Regions from separate parts of the Bacillus sp. ISL-39 genome, predicted to be linked through region 1. Evidence: riboswitches for the same ligand, from Rfam matches in the RefSeq annotation. Region 1 holds a riboswitch; the other holds the start of a gene.
What was found. A riboswitch is a leader RNA that binds a small molecule or an ion and turns the genes downstream of it on or off. The one in region 1 is predicted to bind S-adenosylmethionine.
Positions count from the first base shown of each region.

Region 1 (5,047 bases):
GCCCGAACATGACGGTGTTATCCGCTCCACCAAAATATTTCACAAGATCAATCTGCAAGGCCGGTACACGGCTGGCCAGGATTGCTGCACCATACATGACAGCAAGTGCGACCAATGAAGGCAGAAGCATCCCTTTTTTCTTTTTATAAACAGCATAGCCAATCCAGATTGCAAGCGGAATTTGCAGGAATACGGACAGGACACTTGCCGGGAAGCTGACAAATAAGTTCGCGATGACCCATGCAAAAACGGCGTTGACCATCAAAACAAGGATTAAAATAATGAATAAGAACATGATTTTCGCACGTTTGCCTATCAGCTTATTTGTGATGGTACCTACTGACTGCCCCTTATTCCTGACTGAAAGGACAAGAGTTCCGAAGTCATGGACACCTGCCGCGAAGACCGTCCCCAAAGTAACCCACAGGAATGCAGGAAGCCATCCCCAATATACAGCGATTGCTGGCCCGACAATCGGTGCAGCTCCGGCTACAGAGGTAAAATGGTGGCCCCATAGAATCATTTTCTTCGTTGGGACAAAATCCACCCCATCCGAATACTGGTGTGCCGGCGTAACGTAGTTAGGATCTAGACGATAAATCTTTTCTGCTACCCACTTGGAATAGAAGCGATAGCCAATCGCAAAGACAATCATCCCAATCACGGCTAACCATAAAGAATTCATTTTTATTAACCTCCTTTTTTATGAGTTGGTATTACAACTTAATAATAAAAATATATTGCTTAATTAGTCAATAAATTCTGACTACTTTTCTTAAAATCCTGTATTCAAGCATTCATCCCTCTATCAAAAATATTTCCCAACCTACAGATTCGACGAGTTTAGACTTAGTTGTTGAAATGTTCAGACTATTAAAGTATAAATATGATAATCTACTAATTCCTATTAGATAGAATTTGATTTTAGGAGGAATTTATTTGAAGAAAGTCGTTTCCCTAAGTTTGACAGCAAGCCTTGCAATCAGCGGATTGGTTGCTGCCACAGGCTTTGCCGCCCCATCAGCAGATTCACCGTCCAACAAGTTTACGAAAAGCCATGGCGTACCTGAATTTGTTGCTGGCAAGCTGACAAATCCATCAGAGAAAGCAGCAAAGGATATTGTCCTTGGGTACCTGAAAGCTTCGAAAGGAAAATACAATCTGGGAACAAATGATAGTTTTGCTGTTAAATCTCAGGAAGCAGACAAGCTTGGCGGAGATATTGTCCGACTGCAGCAGGTCTATAATGGAGTTCCTGTCTGGGGAGCAACACAGGCAGCCAGAGTTGACGAAAACGGTGTTCTTAAGGTTTTTAGCGGAACTGTCAGCAAGGGACTGGGCGACAAGCTTTTAAAAGTCTCCAGCAAAAAATCCCAGAGAGATGCAATTGCCGTGGCTGAAGGTGATTTGGGCTACAAGCCTGAATATGAAGTAACGCCAACGGCTGAATTTGTTGTTTATCCTGGTGAGGATCAAGCAGTGTACGCTTACCATGTCACGTTGAACTTCCTGAGCCCTGAACCAGGCAATTACCAGTACTTTATCAACGCTGTTACAGGTGAAATTATTAATAAATACAACGCCATTGATACTGCTGGAAAAAACAATCCTTCTTTAAACGGAGCAGATACGGTTGGATCAGGTGTCGGAGTGCTGGGTGACACGAAGTCGTTGAACACGCTTCTTTCAAATGGCTCTTATTACTTACAGGACAATACTCGCGGAAATGGTGTGTTCACCTATGATGCCAAGAACCGCCAGAGAACGCCAGGTTCCCTCTGGGTCGATGCGGATAATAACCTGAACGCTGCTTATGACGGAGCCGCAGTAGATGCCCACTACTATGCAGGCCTCACTTATGATTACTATAAAACCACTTTTGGCCGGAATTCATATGACAACAATGGCGCAGCGCTGAATTCCACAGTCCATTACGGCAGAAGCTACAACAATGCATTTTGGAATGGGCAGCAAATGGTATATGGTGATGGAGATGGCGCTACCTTCATCCCGCTTTCCGGTGCTCTTGACGTAGTGGCGCATGAACTGACACATGCTGTGACTGATTTCAGTTCTGACCTGGTTTACCAGTATGAATCAGGTGCATTGAATGAAGCGATTTCCGATATCTTCGGCACACTTGCTGAATTCCATGACAACAATAACCCAGATTTCGAGATTGGCGAAGATATCTACACTCCAAATACGGCTGGTGACGCCCTTCGTTCAATGAGTGACCCTACAAAATATGGTGATCCGGATCACTATTCGAAACGTTATACTGGAACATCCGACAATGGCGGAGTCCATATCAACAGCGGAATCATCAATAAAGCTGCCTACCTTCTGAGCGAAGGCGGTTCACATTATGGAGTATCGGTCCCGGGAGTCGGAACAGATAAAATGGGAGCGATCTTCTACCGTGCAAACACTGTGTATTTCACTTCTTCCACGAATTTCAGCCAGGCACGGGCAGGAACTGTACAAGCAGCAAAAGACCTGTATGGTGTAGCTTCGGCAGAAGTTGAAGCTGTCAACAAAGCATTTGATGCTGTAGGAATATATTAATAACTTTAAATTTAGTAAGACTGGCTCATTTATTCTTGTGAGCCAGTTTTTCAATGCTGATGCTCCCGCGCTTTCTCGTTTGAATGAAAGAATAGAATTATGGTTTTGAGTAAGCTGGATTGAGTCTGCTGAAGCTTGGCAGCTTTGGCTTAGGATCATGAAAAACTGTCACAAAACAAAGGGAATTTTGGCAGCTTTGACCTCGAAACCAGAATAGTTGTCACAAAACCCGCAGAATCTTGACAGCTTTGGCCACACACACTGAAAAGCTGTCAAAACAGAATCACTATGCCATGACGGATACTTTAATTAAACTGACACTATAGGAATCTTCTGCATATATACTTCACTGCTTTAATAAAATGATTGACATCCTGCAATAATGGCTGTAATATTTAGAGAAATTTAATAATTCAATAATATGAAATCTTATCCAGAGAAGCTGAGGGTCTGGCCCTGTGAAGCTTCAGCAACCTTCAACTATTTTTTGTTGAAAAGGTGCTAATTCCAGCAAGTTTTAAAAACTTGGCAGATAAGAAGAATGGCTATCAACTGTAAAAGTCTTCTTCTTAAGAAGGCTTTTTTGTTTTATTAGGGACTTCTCGTAACCGACTTCCTGCAAAATTGTAGATCAAGTCCCTTTTAAGTCGATTATCTCGTCTTTTCATAAAACAAAAATTGCCATCTGACTATCTTTCATTAGGAGTGAATACATTGGCAGAAATCGATACGAAGTTAGCGCAGCTTGGCAACAGAAGTGAATCATCAACAGGTGCGGTCAACCCACCAATCTATTTAACGACGGCATACCGCCACGAAGGGATTGGCCAATCGAGCGGATATGATTATGTCCGCACTGGCAACCCTACTCGTGAAATTCTTGAAAAAGCGATCGCAGACCTTGAGGAAGGTGAACGGGGATTTGCCTGCAGTTCCGGAATGGCAGCAATCTGGACCGTTCTGTCCTTATTTGAACACGGGGATGAATGGATTGTCTCTAAGGATTTATACGGAGGAACTTACCGTCTTCTTGAGCAGGGTTTCAAAAAGTGGGGGTTAAATAGTACATATGCTGACATGGCAGATCTACACGAAATCAAATCCGCAATCAATCATAGGACAAAGGCTCTTTTTGTAGAAACGCCGACAAATCCGCTGATGGAGCAGGCTGATATTGAAGCCATCGCAAATATCGCAAAAGAGAGCGGTATTCTGCTGATTGTGGATAATACCTTCTACACCCCCCTGCTGCAAAAACCATTGGCTTTAGGTGCAGATATCGTGATCCATAGTGCAACTAAATATCTTGGAGGTCACAATGATGTCCTTGCAGGGCTCATCGTTGCCAGGGGACAGCAGATATGTGATTCCCTCTTCCTTCATCATAATGGCGGTGGTGCGGTGTTAAGTCCTTTCGACTCCTGGCTGCTCATTCGCGGGATGAAAACACTGGCATTAAGGATGGAACGCCACGAGCAAAATGCCAGGGAACTGGTAGATTATTTGCAGAATCATCATGCAGTGAAGGATGTCTTGTATCCAGGCAGAGGCGGAATGATTTCTTTCAGAGTACACTCTCCTGCTATGGTCAATCCGTTTCTTAAAAGTCTATCAACCATTACTTTTGCAGAAAGCCTTGGTGGCGTCGAAAGCTTCATTACCTACCCTGCGACTCAGACACATGCTGATATCCCAGCTGAAATTCGTGAAAAAACCGGGGTTTGTGACCGACTGCTTCGATTCTCTGTGGGAATCGAAAATGTTGCCGATCTGATAAATGATTTAGACGACGCATTCCAAAAGGCAAGCCAGGAGGCAGAAGCGATATGAGCAGATATACATTCGAAACCCATCTGCTCCATAACAAGCATAAATTCGACCCTGCAACCGGTGGAGTAAGCGTACCGATCCAGCATGCCTCAACCTTCCACCAGCCGTCGGCAGACAAGTTCGGAAAATATGATTATAGCCGCAGCCTTAATCCAACCAGAGAGGCACTTGAGGAAATAATCGCCGAGCTAGAGGGCGGTGTACGAGGTTTTGCTTTTTCTTCCGGGATGGCTGCCATTTCAACTGCCTTTTTGCTTCTTTCTCAGGGAGATCATGTAGTCATCACCGAGGATGTTTATGGCGGGACATATCGAATGGTTACTAATGTTTTGAACCGTTTTGGAATTGAGCATACTTTTGTGGACATGACAGACCTTGAAGCGGTAGAACAAGCGATTAGGCCAAATACTGCATTATTTTATGCTGAAACTCCCTCTAATCCGCTGTTGAAGGTAACAGATATTCAAGCGATCAGCGAAATAGCGAAGAAACACGGCGCACTTACATTTGTTGATAATACTTTCATGACTCCATACTTGCAGCGTCCGCTTGAACTTGGAGCTGATATTGTCCTTCACAGCGCCACAAAGTTTCTTTCCGGCCACAGTGATACTGTGGCGGGTCTGGCGGTAGTTAAGGATGAACAACT
Region 1 is NZ_JAGGQM010000007.1:31,697-36,743, reverse strand. It holds gene J7E37_RS08065 (carbon starvation CstA family protein) at 1-685, opposite strand, end outside; gene J7E37_RS08060 (M4 family metallopeptidase) at 982-2,568, shown strand; SAM riboswitch class I at 2,995-3,107, shown strand; gene J7E37_RS08055 (methionine biosynthesis PLP-dependent protein) at 3,283-4,398, shown strand; gene metC (cystathionine beta-lyase) at 4,395-5,047, shown strand, end outside.

Region 2 (5,047 bases), on a different contig from region 1:
CCGCACCTGTATCCCCTTTAACGTGCTCTGAAAATGCTTTAGCCAGGGTTGGTATATGTGCATAATTCGGAATTATCGGAATCTTAAGGACAGCATCTTCCTCCCAAATATCGAAAGCCTTGATCAATTCCTGCCCCTGGAATTGCACCTCGCCCCTGTCTCCATAGACCTCGGAGATGACATTATTGTCAATTGTATGGACATGGAGGCTGCAGCCAGCATTTGTCCTTTTGTATACCTCAACATGGAGCAGCGTCTCAGCTGATGGCTTTAAATGGGTATCCTCAACCGGCCGGCCAAATTGGTCAACCAGCAAAAAGTCCTCGTCCGTTCTTTTCCTCTTATCTTTCCCGCTTGCCGTTACAAGGAATTGTACCGGCTCGTTGTTCACTTTGATCGCCAGGTTGCCGCTCGTTCCCATAAACCAGTCACGCTCTGCCAGTTCAGTCTTTACATCCGCCAATTCTTCCCACTTACCTTCTAAAATGCTCATCCTCTCACCCCTGTCTCAGTTTTAAGAGCTTCAATACAGTCATAAAACGTTTCAAATGGTCTATATGCGATTTCCCACTCTTCGCATTTATCCTTCAAGTAATCTCTAGCCAGTACAAGATCTGCTTTTTTGGCAGCTTCCAAATCTGTTACGGAATCCCCGATGACGATTTTATAAGCATCGCTTTGTTCTAATCTTCTCATGATTGTTGGTTTGCAGCAGCCGCAATCATTTGAACACTGATCATCGCAGCTGTTTGGCCATTCAATTTTTATTGTTTCGCCGGAAAAATCTGAACCGTTGCAGTAGATGCCTGTTATCGGTCCGAATGGTTCAATGATTGGTTCGAGAAAAAAGTCAATACCGCCGCTGACGATGTAAACAGGAATTCCTTCTTCATGGGCAAAATCAAGAAACTCCTGAAAACCCGGACGGATCCTAGCCTTCTCTTTAGCAAACTGAATAATTTCTTCCTTCTTGGAGACCGGAAGGAGGGAAAACATTTTCCCTACTCCTTCCCTGATTGAAATACTGCGGTCAAGCACCGCTTCTTTTATTTCATCCCAGCCATCAGGCGCGAATTCCTTCATGATCGCTATGATATTATCCTTTTCGGTTACTGTTCCGTCAAAGTCACAAAAAATCACTGGCTGACTCACTTTGCCACCGCCTCTGACGAACCCCAAAGAGCAATAGCAGCTTTCAACTCATCATGCTCAAGTGCGCCTTCTTCAAGTGTTTTTCCTTGAAGTACGGTATCAATTGCCTGTCTGAATGCCTTCCCGCCGCCCTGTGCTCCACGAGGATGTCCATGGACGCCTCCACCAGCATTTATGATTGAATCCACACCGAAATCTTTTATAAGCAGCGGTACCATTCCAGGATGAATGCCTGCTGATGGAACCGGGAATGTCCTTGTGAATTGATCCTCAGCAGTCAGTGCCTCGGCTATTGATAACGCCTGCTGCTTTTCGAGTGCCACACTTCCATAAGGTGACGGGAACAGCGAGAAGTCAGCCCCGGCATAGCGGAGTAATTTTCCCAGAAGCAAAGAATGTGAAAAACCATATTCATCAGCCGATGTCAGCGCACCGCTTACTGCAGGGTGAGCCATGATTGGGATGCCGATTTCATCATCTTCCCTTAGTTCCTGTAAAACATCCAGGCCATAGGCAAACACATTGAACAACAGTGCGTCGGCTCCAAGTTCAGCCGCTTTTCTTGCTTTGTCCTTCAACTGTAAGGTTCTTCCTGTTAGATTGGCAGCATATAAGGTTCTGTGCCCAGTAGATTCATATACTTCTTCAAGGACCTCTTTACCAAGAGCGATCCTTTTTTCAAAAGGTGTAAGCTCATTTTCAAACAGTATTTCATCGTCCTTGATCAGATCAACACCACCAAGGCTTTGTTCTTTAAGCTGTTTTAGCAGAAAGTCCATATCACGTCCGATGACACCTTTGAAGATGCTCATTAGCAATGGACGATCATAAACACCAAGCTTGCTCCTGATTCCTTCAATTCCAAAACGCGGACCCGGAAAGTCTTTCTTTAATTCATCTCCAAATTCCAGATCGATAAGTTTTACCTTGCCATCAAGCGATAGTTTTCCAAAAACTGTTGTAAGAATGGCTGGCAGGTCTGGAGAAAAATTGAGAGCAGGGTAAGCGATTTTGATTGTTGCCACTGTCTCTGAATTGTTGTCCTTACTTGAACCTTCAACAGAAACCACTCTCCCCTTATGTTTTCTCAATTGTTTTTGATCCAGTTCCGGCAAATCAGTCCAGGACCCTACCGTCAGCCCAAGCGCGATTCCCTCTGCTTTTATCTCCGGGTTATGTTTAGCATCATGGATTATATATGTCGCTGTAATTTCACTCATGAGGATCAATCCTTTCATTACTTGTGGACCCATTATTATTTTGGGCATAAAAAAACCTCTTCACAAAGAAGAGGTTAGAAAATACACTAAACTCTTCTCATCTTTCAGCTTTCGCTGCAAGAATTAGCACCGTGCCCAGCTAAATGCTGGATCGGTTGCCGGGCTTCATCGGGCTCGTCCCTCCGCCTGCTCTTGATAAGAAAATAATTTAATCAAGTTATTTAATTGGTTAAAGTGAATTTGTTAATTAGGATTATGTCAGGTTCGTAAATCAATGTCAACTATTTTTTTTGAATATTTCCAAGCTTTCAATCCTGCCAACTGCTTCACGCAATCTTTCTTCCGAAGTCAGCAAGCCAACCCTCACAAAACCCTCGCCATGCTCACCAAACCCTACACCTGGCGCAACTGCTATGTGTGCTTTTTCCAGCAAGAAATCCGCGAATTCAACTGAAGTGAATGGTTCTGGAACCTTCAGCCAGGCAAAAAATGAGCCTTTTGGAGCAGTCACCTCCCAGCCAATTTTTGTAAGACCGTCAATAAGTACGTTTCTTCTAGATTCATATAAATCATTCAGTTCAGCAACGCATTCTTGCGATCCCAGCAAAGCTTCTGCTGCAGCTTCCTGCACAGCACCAAACAAGCTGACATACATATGGTCCTGGAGCAAGTTGATTGCGGCTATTACACTCTTGTTCCCTGCCGCAAAGCCAACACGCCATCCAGCCATATTATATGTTTTTGACAATGTATAGATCTCGATCCCCACTTCCCTTGCATCCTCGGACTGTAAAAAGCTTTGCGGGCGGTTCCCGTCAAAGCCAATCGCTCCATAAGCAAAATCGTGTACTACACAAATTTCATTTTTTCGTGCCAGCTCGATTGTCTGATCAAAAAATTCTTTATCAGCCACTGCACCTGTAGGATTATTTGGGTAGTTGAGGAACATCAGCTTTGCTTTATCCAATTGATCTGAGCTTAACTCATCATAATCAGGCAGAAAGTCATTTTCTTCACGGAGTGGCATGGTCACCATCTTTGCCCTGGCAATCTCGACTCCAGACCAGTAGTCAGGATAGCCGGGATCTGGAACGAGAATTGTGTCCCCAGGATTCAACAGGCATTGAGGTATTTCTACGAGACCGGCTTTACCCCCGAATAGGATGGCAATTTCCTCTTCCGGATTAAGATCGACCCCATATTCTCTTTTATAAAACGCTGCTGCTGCTTCTTTTAACGAGCGAAAACCCCTGAAAGGCGAATACTTATGGTTAACCGGATTATCCGCAGCTTGCTTCAACCTTTCAACAATGTGCTGTGGAGTCGGCTGGTCAGGGTTCCCCTGCCCCAGATTTATTATGTCTGCCCCTTTTTCTGTATAAGCGCCCACCTTTTGCACCAGTGAAGCAAAAAATTGCTTGGGCAGGCTTTTCAGTAAATCTGATTGTGGAAATTCCATCTTCTCACCTGCTTAGAAAATATGTTATTATTTCAAAATTTTAATTGAAATTCTAGTCACAAATGATATAACGTAAAGAGTAACTTGTAAAGATATAATTTTCAGAAAGTATGGCGGTGATGAAGGATGAAATTTAAAATTGCATGCCTGCAAATGGATATTGCCTTTGGGGATCCTGCACAAAACTACAAAAACGCATCTAAACTGATTGCAGAGGCAAACTCTCAAAAACCTGATATCATAATCCTTCCGGAGCTCTGGACTACAGGGTATGACCTGAATAATTTAAAAAACACTGCGGAAGAGGATGCACAAGCAGCCAAAGCGTTTTTCAAGGATGCTGCCTTGGAATACAACTCCCATTTCATAGGCGGTTCTGTTGCCAATAAAACAGAATCAGGCATTGAAAATACATTGCTTGTATTTGATAAAAATGGAGTACATGCGGGAACCTACAGCAAGCTTCACTTGTTCAAGCTAATGGATGAGCATTTGTATCTGGCTGCCGGGAAGGAAAAGGGGTTGTTCTCTTTGGATGGCCACAAATTTGCCGGCCTGATCTGCTATGATATCCGGTTCCCGGAATGGGTCCGTGCCCATGCACTCCATGATGTCGAAGCGATGTTTGTTGTCGCTGAATGGCCAATCCAGAGGTTGGAACACTGGCGGGCATTGCTCATCGCCCGTGCAATCGAGAACCAATGCTTTGTAGTAGCCTGCAACCGTGCTGGTTCAGACCCTAACAATACTTTCGCCGGCCATTCATTGGTCATTAACCCATGGGGTGAAGTGATCGCTGAAGGTGGAGAAGGCGAGGAAATCCTCCTGGCGGAAATCGAGCTTGACGAGGTTAAGGAAGCAAGGAGCAAGATTCCTATCTTTACGGATCGCAGGCCAGAACTATATTAAAACAAAAAGCGGAGGCGACTGCCCAACTCCGACAAGCGTTGGAGGGCCTGACAGTGAAGTCGCTCTTTGACTTCATTGGCAGGACCGAAACGTCTCGAGGAGTTAGGAGCCGCAGCTAGACAAGCGTCTCGAGGTGCTAGGCGCTGGAGCTGGATTAGGAAAACCCAATAGTTATTCACACTTGTTTGATTCTCTAAACACTATGAAAAACCGCCCAGGGACAATGCCTAGGGCGGTTTTAATGCTGTTCTAGAGGGAAATCACTCAGGTTTTGCCCACATTTCTTCAGGGTTCAATTCATAAATCC
Region 2 is NZ_JAGGQM010000002.1:721,633-726,679, forward strand. It holds gene J7E37_RS05400 (methylthioribulose 1-phosphate dehydratase) at 1-493, opposite strand, end outside; gene J7E37_RS05405 (2-hydroxy-3-keto-5-methylthiopentenyl-1-phosphate phosphatase) at 490-1,152, opposite strand; gene mtnW (2,3-diketo-5-methylthiopentyl-1-phosphate enolase) at 1,149-2,372, opposite strand; SAM riboswitch class I at 2,467-2,574, opposite strand; gene J7E37_RS05415 (pyridoxal phosphate-dependent aminotransferase) at 2,650-3,831, opposite strand; gene J7E37_RS05420 (carbon-nitrogen family hydrolase) at 3,958-4,740, shown strand; gene J7E37_RS05425 (DUF2087 domain-containing protein) at 5,001-5,047, opposite strand, start outside.
Region 2: linked by a shared signal. The riboswitch ahead of mtnW (2,3-diketo-5-methylthiopentyl-1-phosphate enolase) and the one ahead of J7E37_RS08055 (methionine biosynthesis PLP-dependent protein) in region 1 are both predicted to bind S-adenosylmethionine.